DNA from 3 places in the Streptomyces sp. cg40 genome. Region 3 is predicted to be linked to each of the others. Evidence: riboswitches for the same ligand, from Rfam matches in the RefSeq annotation. Region 3 holds a riboswitch; each other region holds the start of a gene.

Region 1 (4,114 bases), 2.6 Mb from region 3:
CCTCGGGAGGCATTGGCCTGCTCCTGCGGAGCGTTCACATTCGGCTGTACAGAGGTGATGTCCGCGTAGTCCGAGGCGACCGGCCCGTTGGTGGACTGCTGCTGGCCCTGCTGCCCCTGGTCTCCGGTGCTGGCGCTGGCACTGGCACTGGCGCTCTGGTCGCCGCCGTTACCGCCCTGGTCACCCTGGTCGCCGGTCTCGTTCGTGGGCGCGATCAGGGTGCAGCCGGCGAGCGCGTCGAGTCCCTCCGGGCGGTCCCCGACGCGTGCGATGGCGTCGTCGATCCGCCCGATGGACGCGGCCCGCTTCTCCTTCAACGGATTCATGATCTCGTTGTCGGCGAAGGAGGCGTCCTGACGGATGGACTCCCTGGAGTCCTGAAGCTTCTGGTAGGCCTCGGTTATCTGCTGGTCCAGATTCGCGAGTTCCTTGTCGACGTCGGCCTTCGCCTCGTCGGGCACCGTCGTCAACTGGGTGCCGATGTCCGGGCAGTCGATCGTCGCGCCGCGCGATGCCGCGTCCGGAGAACCCTGTTGGGCGGAGTCGCCGCCCCAACCACCTTCGGACGCCGACGCGTAGACGTTCGCCGCCATCAGTCCTCCGCCGCCCAGCATCAGGGCGACTGCTGCCATCGTCGCGCGTCGTGCGCCTGTGGGGCGTCTGCGCGTGTTGCGTGCCAAGGAAGTTGCTCCTACACGTATCGGTCGGCCCGGCTCGTCCCGGCATGGAAATCCCCCGACCCAATACGGAGCCCGGTCCCGGTGTGTTCAACCGTCCCAGAAATTCATAGCGACCTCTTATGGATCACCCGCCCCCGCGGGCTCCTGGCCCCTCGACACACCAGGGCGAGGTAAAGGTCACAAATACGTATCGGACATATCGCGCTTCAACCTTCACACGGGGCACACACGTTGGCTAAGTTGACGTTCAGGCCGTACGACCTACTCCGGCGATCGGCGCCGGGCCGCACGGCTTGCGCCGAGTCCGGCGTGCCGCCCGCGGCAGCCGGAGCCGGGGACCCAACCGAACTTGGGGTGAATCGGTCCAACTGCCCCTCAGGGCAAGGACCGTAGGGCAAACCTTCCGTGATCGACGCCCGAACCCGACAGCTAACCCGGTAGGCGCGAAGCGGAAGGAGCACGTCTGCCATGCCGGCAGAACGACGCACGCGCACCGGAGGCAGTGGCCCCACCGTGGACGACCGACCCAGCCGCGACGAAGTCCAGCGGCGGATCAACTCTCTTTACGACCGGGCCGAGACGGACTCCGGAACCTACAACGCCACACGTGCGATGTCCGGGAAACCGCGTACACGTGTCGAGTCGCGCCCCGGCGCGTCACGTTCTTCCGACCCCGCCGTCGAAGCCGTCACCCGGCAGCTGTTCGACCGCGCCCGCACCCAACTGGGCCCGACCGTACCGGCGATGCTGCCGCCCGGCAGGACCCCGGCCCGCCCGGCCGAGTCCCGCCCCGAGCGGTCCGAACGGCGTCCCGAGCCCCAGAGCACCGGCCGCGCGCTCGACGCACAGCCCGGCCGTGCCGTGGCCGAACTGACCGCGGGGACCACCGCCGCACCGGAGTCCATCGCCACGCAACTCACGGTCCCCATGGCGGAGTTGACCGCGGCACCCGTCGCGGCGCTGCCTCCCGCCGCACAGCAGACACAGCAGACACAGCAGTCTCCTGTGATGCCGCAGACGTCGCAGACACAAATGCCTCAGATGTCGCAGCTCGCCCAGATCGCGCAGATGGCTCAGGCCCAGATGGCGCAGATGCCCACGGCAACCGTCCTCGACCTGCCGCCGGTACCGCCCGCTCCGGCCGTCGAGATGCCGGCCGCGCGCGTCATGGCGCCACAGCAGTTCGCCACCGCCCCGGCACCAGCACCGGCCTTCGACCCGCTCACCGCGAGCCTGGACCTGCTCCCGGCCATCGGCGCGCCGCGCACCGAGACCGCGCCGGCGGGCGCCACCTGGCCGCCCCCGGAGACGGCCTGGTCCGCCCCGGAGACCACGTGGTCCACCGGACAGATGCCCATGGTGACCGAGCAACAGACCTGGGCGACAGGGCAGATGCCCGCAGTGATTCAGCAACAGCCCTGGGCCACCGGCCAGTTCCCCGCAGTGACCGAGCAGCAGCCGTGGGCCACAGGGCAGATGTCCGCGGTGACCGAGCAACAGGCTTGGTCCACCGGGCAGATACCTCTGATCCCCCAGCAGCCCTCGCCCCAGCCCGACTGGCAGCCCGCACCGGAACCGTCCTGGCGCCCGCCGCAGCAGGAGTGGCAGCCGGCCGCCCCCGCCCCCGAGGTCTCCTTCGCCGCGGCCCCCGTACTCGCACCCCCCGCCCCTCCGGCCATGGCCCCGGAAGTCACACTCCCCCCGGCCCCGGTCATGAGCCCGACGCCCGCCGCCGTCATGCCCACCCCCACCGCACCGGACGCCGGCACCCAGAGCAAGACCGACACCGCGCTCGCCTTCGCGCGCGCACAGATCGGCAGGCCCTGCCTGTGGGGCGCGGCGGGACCGGACGCGTACGACTGCTCCAGCCTCACCCAGGCCGCCTGGAAGGCAGCGGGGGTCATGCTCCCGCGCACCGCCCAGGAACAGTCGGGCGCGGGCGCGCTCGTCCCTCTCACGGACATCCGCGCCGGCGACCTGATCTTCTTCTACGACAGCATCGACCACGTCGGCCTCTACACCGGCAACGGACTGATGATCCACGCGCCGAGCCCGGGCACGCCGATACGCGAGGAGTCGATCTTCTACGCCGGTTCCGCCGCCATCCGTGGCGCCGTGCGACCGGCCTGAGCCACTACGTCACACGCGGCCCGCTACTCCCGGCGGGCCGCGTCGTTGGTCCCTACGAGTGGTGGAACCCAGGCCGCGGTCGTAGCGTCGAACGAGACGACGGACGACGACCGTGTCCCGCCGGGCGGGCCCACCGCCGGTGCGGGTGCGGAGCGACGGGTACGAACGGGCGGCCGGGAGCGGAACATGTACAAACACACCATGGTCGGACTCGTCACGGTCTGTGCCGCCGCCCTGCTGGCGCCGGCCGTGGGCACCTCCTCCGCGGCCCCGGCGACGGTGCAGGCGGCCCCGGTCGCCCAGCGGCAGCCCGCGGTCCCCGTGCTGGTCGACTGCCTCTGGCATCCCGAGGTGCGCCCCGCCGACTTCATGCTCGCCTGCGGCGACGGCAACAGCCGCCTGGCGTCGCTGCGTTGGACCAACTGGGACGCCAACTCCGCGACGGCGACGGGCGTCAACTGGGTGAACGACTGCAAACCCTATTGCGCGGCGGGCAAGTTCCACTCGTATCCGGTGGTCGTCCGGCTCGACAACGCGCAGACGTGGAAGCGGCATCCGGGGGTACGGCAGTACGGCCGGATCAGTCTGACGTACACCGCCGGCAGGCCGGACGAGTTCGCGCACGTCGTGACCTATCCCCTGTGGAACTGAACCGGCTCACAGCGACAGTTCCACCACCAGCGGCCGGTGGTCCGAGATCGCCGTCCTCGGCGCGCGTGCCGTCCCCACGGCGTCGGCGTCGAGCCCCGTCGCCAGGATGTGGTCGAGCTGGACGCGGGGCCGGTGCGAGGGGTAGGTCGCTTGCCCGGCCGGACCCCGCCAGCTGTGCCGCGCGGTCGTGTTGAGGGCGACCCGGGGCAGCGCGCCGATCAGGTTGAAGTCGCCCAGCAGCAGCTGGGGTCGGGGCAGATCGGCGATCCAGCGGCGGACGGTGAGCAGCTGGCGGATGTTCCAGCCCGGTACGAACGACAGATGGAGGGCCACCGCGGTGAACGGGCCGCGCGGTCCTTCCAGTACGGCGGCCAGGGCGGCCCTGGGCTGATCGCGGGCCAGCACCGGAGCCGTCCGCCCGGCCACCTTCAGCGGCACGGCCAGCGGCCCCGGAGACAGCCGTAGGGCCCGCCACTCGCGGACCGGCAGCCGGGAGAGCAACGCGACGCCCTGTGACGGGACTTCGGGCTCCAGTGCCTCGGTTCCGTGGACGCGCGGCGCGGGTTCGGCCGGGTCGTTGACCCAGCCCCGGCCCGGCACGAGACGGCTGTGCAGCGCCGTCGCGTAGCGCCAGTCCAGGGCGCCCAGCGCGG
Region 2 (4,114 bases), 1.4 Mb from region 3:
ACCCCGCCTACGCCTGGCTCCGTGAGCACGCACCCGTGCACAGGACGCGGCTTCCCAGCGGAGTGGAGGCCTGGTTGGTCACGCGGTACGCGGATGCCAAGCAGGCGCTCGCCGACCCGCGGCTGTCCAAGAACCCCGCGCATCACGACGAACCCGCGCACGCCAAGGGCAAGACGGGTATCCCGGGGGAGCGCAAGGCCGAGTTGATGACGCATCTGCTCAACATCGACCCGCCGGACCACACCCGGCTCCGACGACTGGTCAGCAAGGCGTTCACACCCCGTCGGGTGGCCGAATTCGCGCCTCGGGTGCAGGAGTTGACGGACCAGCTCATCGACCGGTTCGCGGCGAGCGGTTCCGCCGACCTCATCCACGACTTCGCCTTCCCGCTCCCCATCTACGCCATCTGCGACCTGCTCGGCGTCCCCCGCGAGGACCAGGACGACTTCCGGGACTGGGCGGGCATGATGATCCGGCACGGGGGCGGGCCCAGGGGCGGAGTCGCGCGGTCCGTGAAGAAGATGCGCGGCTATCTCGCCGACCTCATCCACCGCAAGCGCGAAGCCCTCCCCGAAGCCCCTGCCTCGCACCCCGGCGAGACCTTCCCCGGCACCTCCGCCCCCGCCCCCACCGAAGACCTCATCTCCGCCCTCATCCGGGCCTCCGACCAGGGCGAGCACCTCACCGAGAACGAAGCCGCGGCGATGGCCTTCATCCTGCTCTTCGCCGGCTTCGAGACGACCGTCAACCTCATCGGCAACGGCACGTACGCCCTCCTCACCCACCCCGAGCAGCGCGCCCGCCTGGAGAAGTCACTGGCCGCGGGCGAACACGGCCTCCTCGAAACCGGCGTCGAGGAACTCCTGCGCTACGACGGCCCGGTGGAGCTGGCGACCTGGCGCTTCGCCACCCGGCCCCTCACCCTCGGCGGGCAGGACATCGCGGCCGGCGACCCCGTGCTCGTCGTACTGGCCGCCGCGGACCGCGATCCGGAACGGTTCGCCGATCCCGATGTCCTCGATCTCGGACGGCGTGACAATCAACACCTCGGCTACGGTCACGGCATCCACTACTGCCTCGGCGCCCCGCTCGCCCGCCTGGAGGGGCAGACCGCGCTCGCCACGCTGCTCACCCGGCTGCCCGACCTCCAACTCGCTGCGGATCCGGCCGACTTGCGCTGGCGCGGCGGCCTCATCATGCGCGGACTGCGCACCCTGCCCGTGGAGTTCACCCCGCGAGCGGGCACACCAACCCCGTAGACACCGCCGTAGACCCGGACCGAACAGGGCATCTCGCCGCGTAAACCCGAAGATGACAGTTCCTCAACTCTGTGATCTTCACGTGATCTACGTGGCATTAACTTGTGACAAGTGATCGACTGCGGCTACGTTCGCATACCAGCGCGGCGCCCCGCAGCACCCGCCGCGCGCTCCCCCAAGTCGTCACGCGAAAGGCCTCCGCATGCTCTCCGGGAACGGTCGTCACCGTCGCCCCCGTCAGGCTCCGGCAATCCTCGTCGCGGCCGGCGTGACCGGCTCCGCCATCGCCATCCCCCTCCTCGGCGCCGCCGCCGCGAACGCAGCCGACGGCACCACCTGGGACAAGGTGGCCGAATGCGAGACCGGCGGTGCCTGGAGCGAGAACAGCGGCAACGGCCACTACGGCGGGCTGCAGCTGACCCAGGACGACTGGAGCAAGTACGGCGGCGAGGACTACGCCCCGACCGCCGACCTCGCCAGCCGCTCCCAGCAGATAGCCGTCGCAGAGAAGATCCTCGACGCCAAGGGCACCTCCGAGTGGGTCACCTGCGCGCTGGTCGCCGGCCTCACCACGACCTCGGGTTCGGCGAACGTCGACACCGGCGTCGCGAGCGACTCGCCGTCGGCCGACGCGACCGGTTCGTCGGGCTCCTCGGGTTCTTCGGACTCCTCCGACTCCTCCGATGCCTCCGACTCCTCCGGTGCCTCCGGATCGTTCGGGCTGTCCGACTCCGGCAACACGGAACCGACTCCCTCCGATTCGCAGAGCCCGACTCCCTCCGCGACGGACAACCCCACCAAGTCCGACAAGTCCACCACCCCTTCGGCGGACGACGGCTCGGCCGCCGCCTCCCCGAAAATCGACGAATCGGACAACTCGGGGCAGGCGGTGGGCAAGTGGAGCCTCGTCGACACCGGCGCGCTCGACGACTCGGCCGACCAGGGAGTCGAGCAGCAGAGCACCGGCAAGCACCGCGGAGCGAGCGCCGAGGAGAGTTCCGGCGAGAGCGCGGCGCCGCAGACGTACACCGTCCGTGCCGGCGACTCCCTCGCGTCCATCGCCGACTCCCTTGGCTTCGAGGGCGGATGGCGCGCGCTGTACGCCGAGAACAAAAAGGTGATAGGCGCCGATCCGTCCACTGTCGTCGCCGGTCAGACCCTGGACGTCAGTGCTGAAACGGGCGGAAAGTAGCAGTAAAACAGCGGGAGTTCACGTCACACTTCGAGCCGAATGTCCGGTTTGGTGAAAGTGTGGGATGAGTCTCAGAAGCCCTGATCGTCTTTGAAATTCCGCCGATTCCCTGTCTACGGTCAAGGCCGCTCGTCACCACGAGCCCCGGCTGCCGCACACGCCGAGTCCTGCCAGCGGCCTCCGGGAACAGTCGTCGCGTCAAGCGCCGTAGGCAGGAGCGGGGGACCCAAGGTAAGTGCCGGGCCCGGGAGTCGAGAGACGTCCGGAACCGGCTTGGGGTCAAGTCGCGCACCGTGAGGTGCGTGGCCGGGCAACTCACACGGCCCGAACCCGACAGCTCACCTCGCAGGCGTCGGTGAGGGGATTGGGATCTTCCATGCTGTTTTCCGGCAAGGGCAAGCACCGCCGTCCGTCCAAGGCCACCCGCGTCGCCACGCTCGCCGGCGTGACCGGTGTCGCCATCGCCGCTCCGCTCATGGCCACCGGCAGCGCCTCCGCCGCCACCGCCTCCGAGTGGGACGCGGTCGCCCAGTGCGAGTCCGGCGGCAACTGGTCCATCAACACGGGCAACGGCTACTACGGCGGTCTCCAGTTCTCCGCCTCGACGTGGGCCGCGTACGGCGGCACCGCCTACGCCTCCACCGCGAACCAGGCCTCCAAGTCGCAGCAGATAGCCGTGGCCGAGAAGGTCCTCGCCTCCCAGGGCAAGGGCGCCTGGCCCGTCTGCGGCACCGGTCTGTCGAGCGCCGCCTACTCCGGCGGCAGCTCCAGCTCGTCGAGCAGCAGCTCCTCGTCCAAGGCCACCACCGAGCGCTCCACGACCGACACCACCGCGTCGCGCTCCGCCGAGCGCCCGGCCGTCAAGAAGACCGTCACCACCCCGACCGGCAAGAAGGTCAAGAAGGGCGACGGCGAGTACAAGGTCGTCAAGGGCGACACCCTCAGCTCCATCGCCGAGAAGCACAAGGTCAAGGGCGGCTGGCAGCAGCTGTTCAAGCTGAACAAGAGCATCATCGACGACGCCGACTTCATCTACCCGGGTCAGCAGCTCCACCTTAAGTAGCACTCAGCTGAACCACAGCGCCCTCACATCCGTGGACTGCATCATGGAGACCTCGTGAGGGTCACCCCCGTCCCCCACGGGCTCCCCGCTCCGGTGCGTGTTCCCCCGTACGCACCGGAGCGGGGCTTTTTTTGTGCGCCCACTCCTGTCCCCGTGTTCTTTCGCGGGACTCTTTGTTCCGTTCGGAAACAATTTACTCTCGGTTCTGTCCATCAGGCGGCCGACCGGATGGCCAATCGCCCCGAGCCGGTTAGGCTCGTCTCGCAGAGCCGCTGCGGTGTTGCCGCAGCCGCGTCAGACCCCAAGAAGGAGATGCTCGTGCCGTCCATCGACGTCGTCGTAGCCCGGGAAATCCTGGACTCCCGAGGCAACCCCACGGTCGAGGTCGAGGTCGGCCTCGACGACGGCAGCACGGGTCGTGCCGCCGTTCCGTCCGGCGCCTCCACGGGTGCCTTCGAAGCCATCGAGCTGCGTGACGGCGACCCCAACCGCTACGGCGGCAAGGGCGTCGAGAAGGCCGTCCTCGCCGTCATCGAGCAGATCGGCCCGGAGCTCGTCGGCTACGACGCCACCGAGCAGCGCCTGATCGACCAGGCGATG
Region 3 (4,114 bases):
TTCCTTCTGCCCTTCGGGGAAGGCCTTGTTGACGGCGTACAGGTCGCCGGTGAATCCGGCGTCCCTGATGTTGTCGAGAACGCTGCGGCCCACCCCTCCGGGGGTACGTCCGACACCGATGACGGCGACCGAGCCGGGCACCAGCAGCCGTCGTACCGACCGCGCTTCGGCGCGCTGTTCCCGCGCACGCTGCACGGCGAGGGACCTGTCGGTGGGTTCGAGATCAAACTCCAGGCGTACGACGCCGTCCTCGAAGCTGCGCTTCTGGGTGTAGCCGGCGTCCGTGAACACCTTGATCATCTTGTTGTTCGCGGGCAACACCTCGGCGGCGAAGCGGCGGATGCCGCGCTCGCGGGCGACGGCCGCGATGTGCTCCAGGAGGGCGGAGGCGACGCCCCTGCCCTGGTGCGCGTCCTGCACCAGGAAGGCGACCTCGGCCTCGTCGGCGGGGGCGGAGGCCGGACGCCCGTCGGCACTAATGCGGTCATAGCGTACGGTGGCGATGAACTCGCCGCCTACGGTGGCCGCGAGTCCCACCCGGTCCACAAAGTCGTGGTGCGTGAAGCGGTGGACATCCTTGGCGGACAGGCGAGGATACGGCGCGAAGAAGCGGTAGTACTTCGACTCGTCGGAGACCTGCTCGTAGAAGCTGACCAGGCGATCGGCGTCGTCGACGGTGATGGGCCTGACGCGCGCGGTACCCCCGTCGCGCAGCACGACGTCGGCTTCCCAGTGGGCGGGGTACTCGTGCCGGTCCGACGAGGTCTGCTGCATGGGGCCCAGCGTACGGCTCGCGTCCGACAACGGCGCGAGGCAGTCTGTGGGTGAAAGCAGCGAGGAGACGAGGGGAAGTGGGGCCGAGGCCGCGGTCCGACACCCCTTTCCGGACGGTCCGCGGGGCCGCTCCGGGCTCGCTTCACGTGTGGGAAACTGGTCTAGACAACCCTGAGACTCTGAAGGGCAGCATCACATGGCTGAGCGCCGCGTCAACGTCGGCTGGGCGGAGGGCCTTCACGCCCGTCCCGCCTCCATCTTCGTCCGGGCCACCACGGCCGCAGGTATCCCCGTGACGATCGCCAAGGCCGACGGCAACCCCGTCAACGCGGCCTCCATGCTCGCGGTCCTGGGCCTGGGTGCCCAGGGCGGCGAGGAGATCGTCCTCGCGTCGGACGCCGAGGGCGCGGACGCCGCCCTCGACCGGCTGGCGAAGCTGGTCGCGGAGGGTCTCGAGGAGCTCCCCGAGACCGTCTGAGTTACCCGCAATTGATGGTTGCGGTGATTTCGCCGCAAAACCGATGCACCGCAACCTCGAAGGGCTCGCCCGAATTACCGGGCGAGCCCTTCGCAATTCCACTTGCGGGCAGCAGAAATAATCCCCCGCGAATTATCCCCTCTTTGTATACGGCGCCCGTGTTAATGCCGGAGGCCCGACATGTTTACGGGAGGTTGCGAAGTCCTCACACGGTCCGTGCCGTTCGCCCCGCCGGGAAAGCGCAGCCGGTGCGCGCTGCCCGCGCGCTCGGTGTGCAGGGCGGTGATCGCCCGCGCGCGCTCCCCGTCGCCGCGCGCCACGGCGTCCACGATGGCCCCGTGCTCCGCCCAGGACTCCACGGGGTTGGCCGGTGCCTCCACCGCGTACATCCAGGCGATCTTGTGCCGCAGTTGGGTCAGCATCGAGGTCAGGGCGGGGCTCCCGGAGGCCTGGGCCAGCGTCTCGTGGAACCAGCTGCCCAGGGAGCGCAGATCCTCGCTGTTGCCCCTCCTGGCGCGCTCCTGGCCCAGCCTGACGAGTCCGCGCAGCACCTTGAGGTGGGCCTCGGTGCGCCGCTGGGCGGCCCGCGAGGCGCCGAGCGGCTCCAGCAGCATCCGCATCTCCAGCAGGTCGGCGGCCTCCTGCTCGGTCGGTTCCGCGACGCACGCGCCCGCGTGCCGCCGGGTCACCACGAACCCCTCCGCCTCCAGCGTGCGCAGCGCCTCCCGCACGGGGACGCGCGAGACGCCGTACCGGCGCGCGAGGAGTTCCTCCGTGAGCCGGCCGCCGCGCTCGTAGACACCGGCGACGATGTCGTCCCGGATCGCCGTGCATACCGAGTGCGCCGGAATACGCATGTCCGACCTCCGCCTTAATCCCCGTGAAACGTCGACGATTGACGTGTGTTCCGTGACTCTATTGCAATCAGCGGGAATTTCCGATGGCGGACCGGAATCCATGGATATTTTTTGGACAGGAGGGGTCCGGAAACGCCGAAAGCCCCGGCCGACGGGCCGGGGCTCCGGGAAGTGCGGTGGTGCGTCGTCAGACGTTGACGCCGTGCTTGCGGAGGTAGGCGACGGGGTCGACGTCGGAGCCGTACTCGGCGGTCGTACGGGCCTCGAAGTGGAGGTGCGGTCCGGTGACGTTGCCGGTCGCCCCGGAGAGACCGATCTGCTGGCCCGGGGTGACCTTCTGGCCGACCGAGACGCCGATGGACGACAGGTGGCCGTACATGGTGTACATGCCGTCGGCCATCCTGATCACGACCTCGTTGCCGTACGAGCCGCCCCAGCCTGCCTCGACGACGGTGCCGGAGCCCACCGCGTGGACGCTGGTGCCGGTCGAGGCGTGGAAGTCGATGCCCGTGTGGGCGCCGGAGGACCACAGGGAGCCGCCGGTCTTGTAGCCGGTGGACACATAGGAGTTGGCGACCGGCGCGACGAAGGTGTTGAGCCTCTTGCGCTCGGCCTCGCGGGCGGCGCGTGCCTGGGCCTCGCGGGCCGCCTCGGCCTGGGCGGCGGCCTTGGCGCGGGCGGTCTCCTCGGCCAGCGTCTCGGCGGCGGCCTGCCGCTGGGCGACGGCCTGGGCGTCGATCTTCTCGGCCACGGAGTCGCCGATGGCGACGACGGGGGTGAGGCCGGTCTGTTCGGGGGTGGGCTCCGCGGCGAACGCCGGGGCGGCGGCCAGGGTGCCCACTACCCCGGAGGTGGCGAGAGCCGCGACGCTCGCGGCACGAACGGTGGTGCGGTGGGTCCGGCTCGGGCGACGGTGCTTCCCGGTGGCGCGGGTGAACGCCATGAAGTGGCTGGTCCTTTCCTTCCTTCTCGCCTACCGGGTTAGCTGACGGGTTCGGAGCAGGAAGGTCTCCTACGGACTCCCCCGCTGTGCGCGCGGGCGTCCGATTCACCCCAGGGACTCATGTGGGTCCCCGGCTCCCCTGGCTCGCGCCGTACGGGGACTCGGCGATGACTGTCCGGTGCCGCGAGTGCGGCGCGGTGCCTGACGGACAGCCGGACCGACGCTAAGGGGGGCCACTTTCAATCCCCAAACGGATCACGGTTTTTGTAGCGCACGCCACAGGGCAGACAGGCAACCTCTCCCCCAATTCGGACAATAGGGAGCCCTGACGGCCGTTCAGTCATCAGGGCTCCCCCACGCGCGCGTGCCGCTCTGCGTCTACTCCGCTGGAACGACGGTCACTTCGCCGATACCGAGGGCCTCGACGGGCTCCTTGATCTGCTCCGCGTCGCCCACGAGGATCGTCACCAGACGGTCCACCGGGAAGGCGTTGACGACCGCCGCGGTGGCCTCCACGGTGCCGGTCGCGGCGAGCTGCCGGTACAGCGTCGCCTGGTAGTCGTCGGGCAGGTGCTGCTCGACCTGGTCGGCCAGCGTGCTCGCCACGGCGGCGGCGGTCTCGTACTTGAGCGGCGCCACCCCGACGAGGTTCTGTACGGCGATGTCCCGCTCGGCGTCGGTGAGTCCGCCCTCGGCGAGCTTGCGGAGCACCGTCCACAGGTCGTCCAGGGCCGGACCGGTGTTCGGGGTGTCCACGGAGCCGCTGATCGCCAGCATCGAGACGCCCGTGCCGTCGGGTGCCGAACGCAGCACCTGGCCGAAGGCCCGCACACCGTAGGTGTAGCCCTTCTCCTCGCGCAGGACGCGGTCCAGGCGGGAGGTGAGGGTGCCGCCGAGGCAGTACGTGCCGAGCACCTGTGCGGGCCACACGCGGTCGTGCCGGTCGGCTCCGACGCGGCCGATGAGCAGCTGCGTCTGCACGGCGCCGGGCCGGTGCACGATCACGACCCGCCCGGTGTCGTCGGCGGTCACCGCCGGCACGGGGCGCGGCTGGCCGGCGGG

The links. Region 3 has a riboswitch for cyclic di-AMP ahead of ACQHII_RS13525 (M23 family metallopeptidase). Riboswitches for the same ligand answer to the same signal wherever they lie in the genome.
Region 1: another riboswitch for cyclic di-AMP. It lies ahead of ACQHII_RS02140 (NlpC/P60 family protein); the one in region 3 lies ahead of ACQHII_RS13525 (M23 family metallopeptidase).
Region 2: another riboswitch for cyclic di-AMP. It lies ahead of ACQHII_RS19820 (transglycosylase family protein); the one in region 3 lies ahead of ACQHII_RS13525 (M23 family metallopeptidase).

The regions. Positions count from the first base shown of each region.
Region 1 covers NZ_CP190128.1:513,521-517,634, forward strand. The annotation lists gene ACQHII_RS02135 (DUF1996 domain-containing protein) at 1-632, opposite strand, end outside; cyclic di-AMP (ydaO/yuaA leader) riboswitch at 967-1,140, shown strand; gene ACQHII_RS02140 (NlpC/P60 family protein) at 1,149-2,810, shown strand; gene ACQHII_RS02145 (hypothetical protein) at 2,997-3,461, shown strand; gene ACQHII_RS02150 (endonuclease/exonuclease/phosphatase family protein) at 3,468-4,114, opposite strand, start outside.
Region 2 covers NZ_CP190128.1:4,499,636-4,503,749, reverse strand. The annotation lists gene ACQHII_RS19830 (cytochrome P450 family protein) at 1-1,259, shown strand, start outside; gene ACQHII_RS19825 (transglycosylase family protein) at 1,462-2,451, shown strand; cyclic di-AMP (ydaO/yuaA leader) riboswitch at 2,645-2,818, shown strand; gene ACQHII_RS19820 (transglycosylase family protein) at 2,828-3,514, shown strand; gene eno (phosphopyruvate hydratase) at 3,827-4,114, shown strand, end outside.
Region 3 covers NZ_CP190128.1:3,110,292-3,114,405, forward strand. The annotation lists gene ACQHII_RS13510 (GNAT family N-acetyltransferase) at 1-774, opposite strand, end outside; gene ACQHII_RS13515 (HPr family phosphocarrier protein) at 971-1,252, shown strand; gene ACQHII_RS13520 (GntR family transcriptional regulator) at 1,414-2,109, opposite strand; gene ACQHII_RS13525 (M23 family metallopeptidase) at 2,297-3,052, opposite strand; cyclic di-AMP (ydaO/yuaA leader) riboswitch at 3,066-3,229, opposite strand; gene ACQHII_RS13530 (M16 family metallopeptidase) at 3,431-4,114, opposite strand, start outside.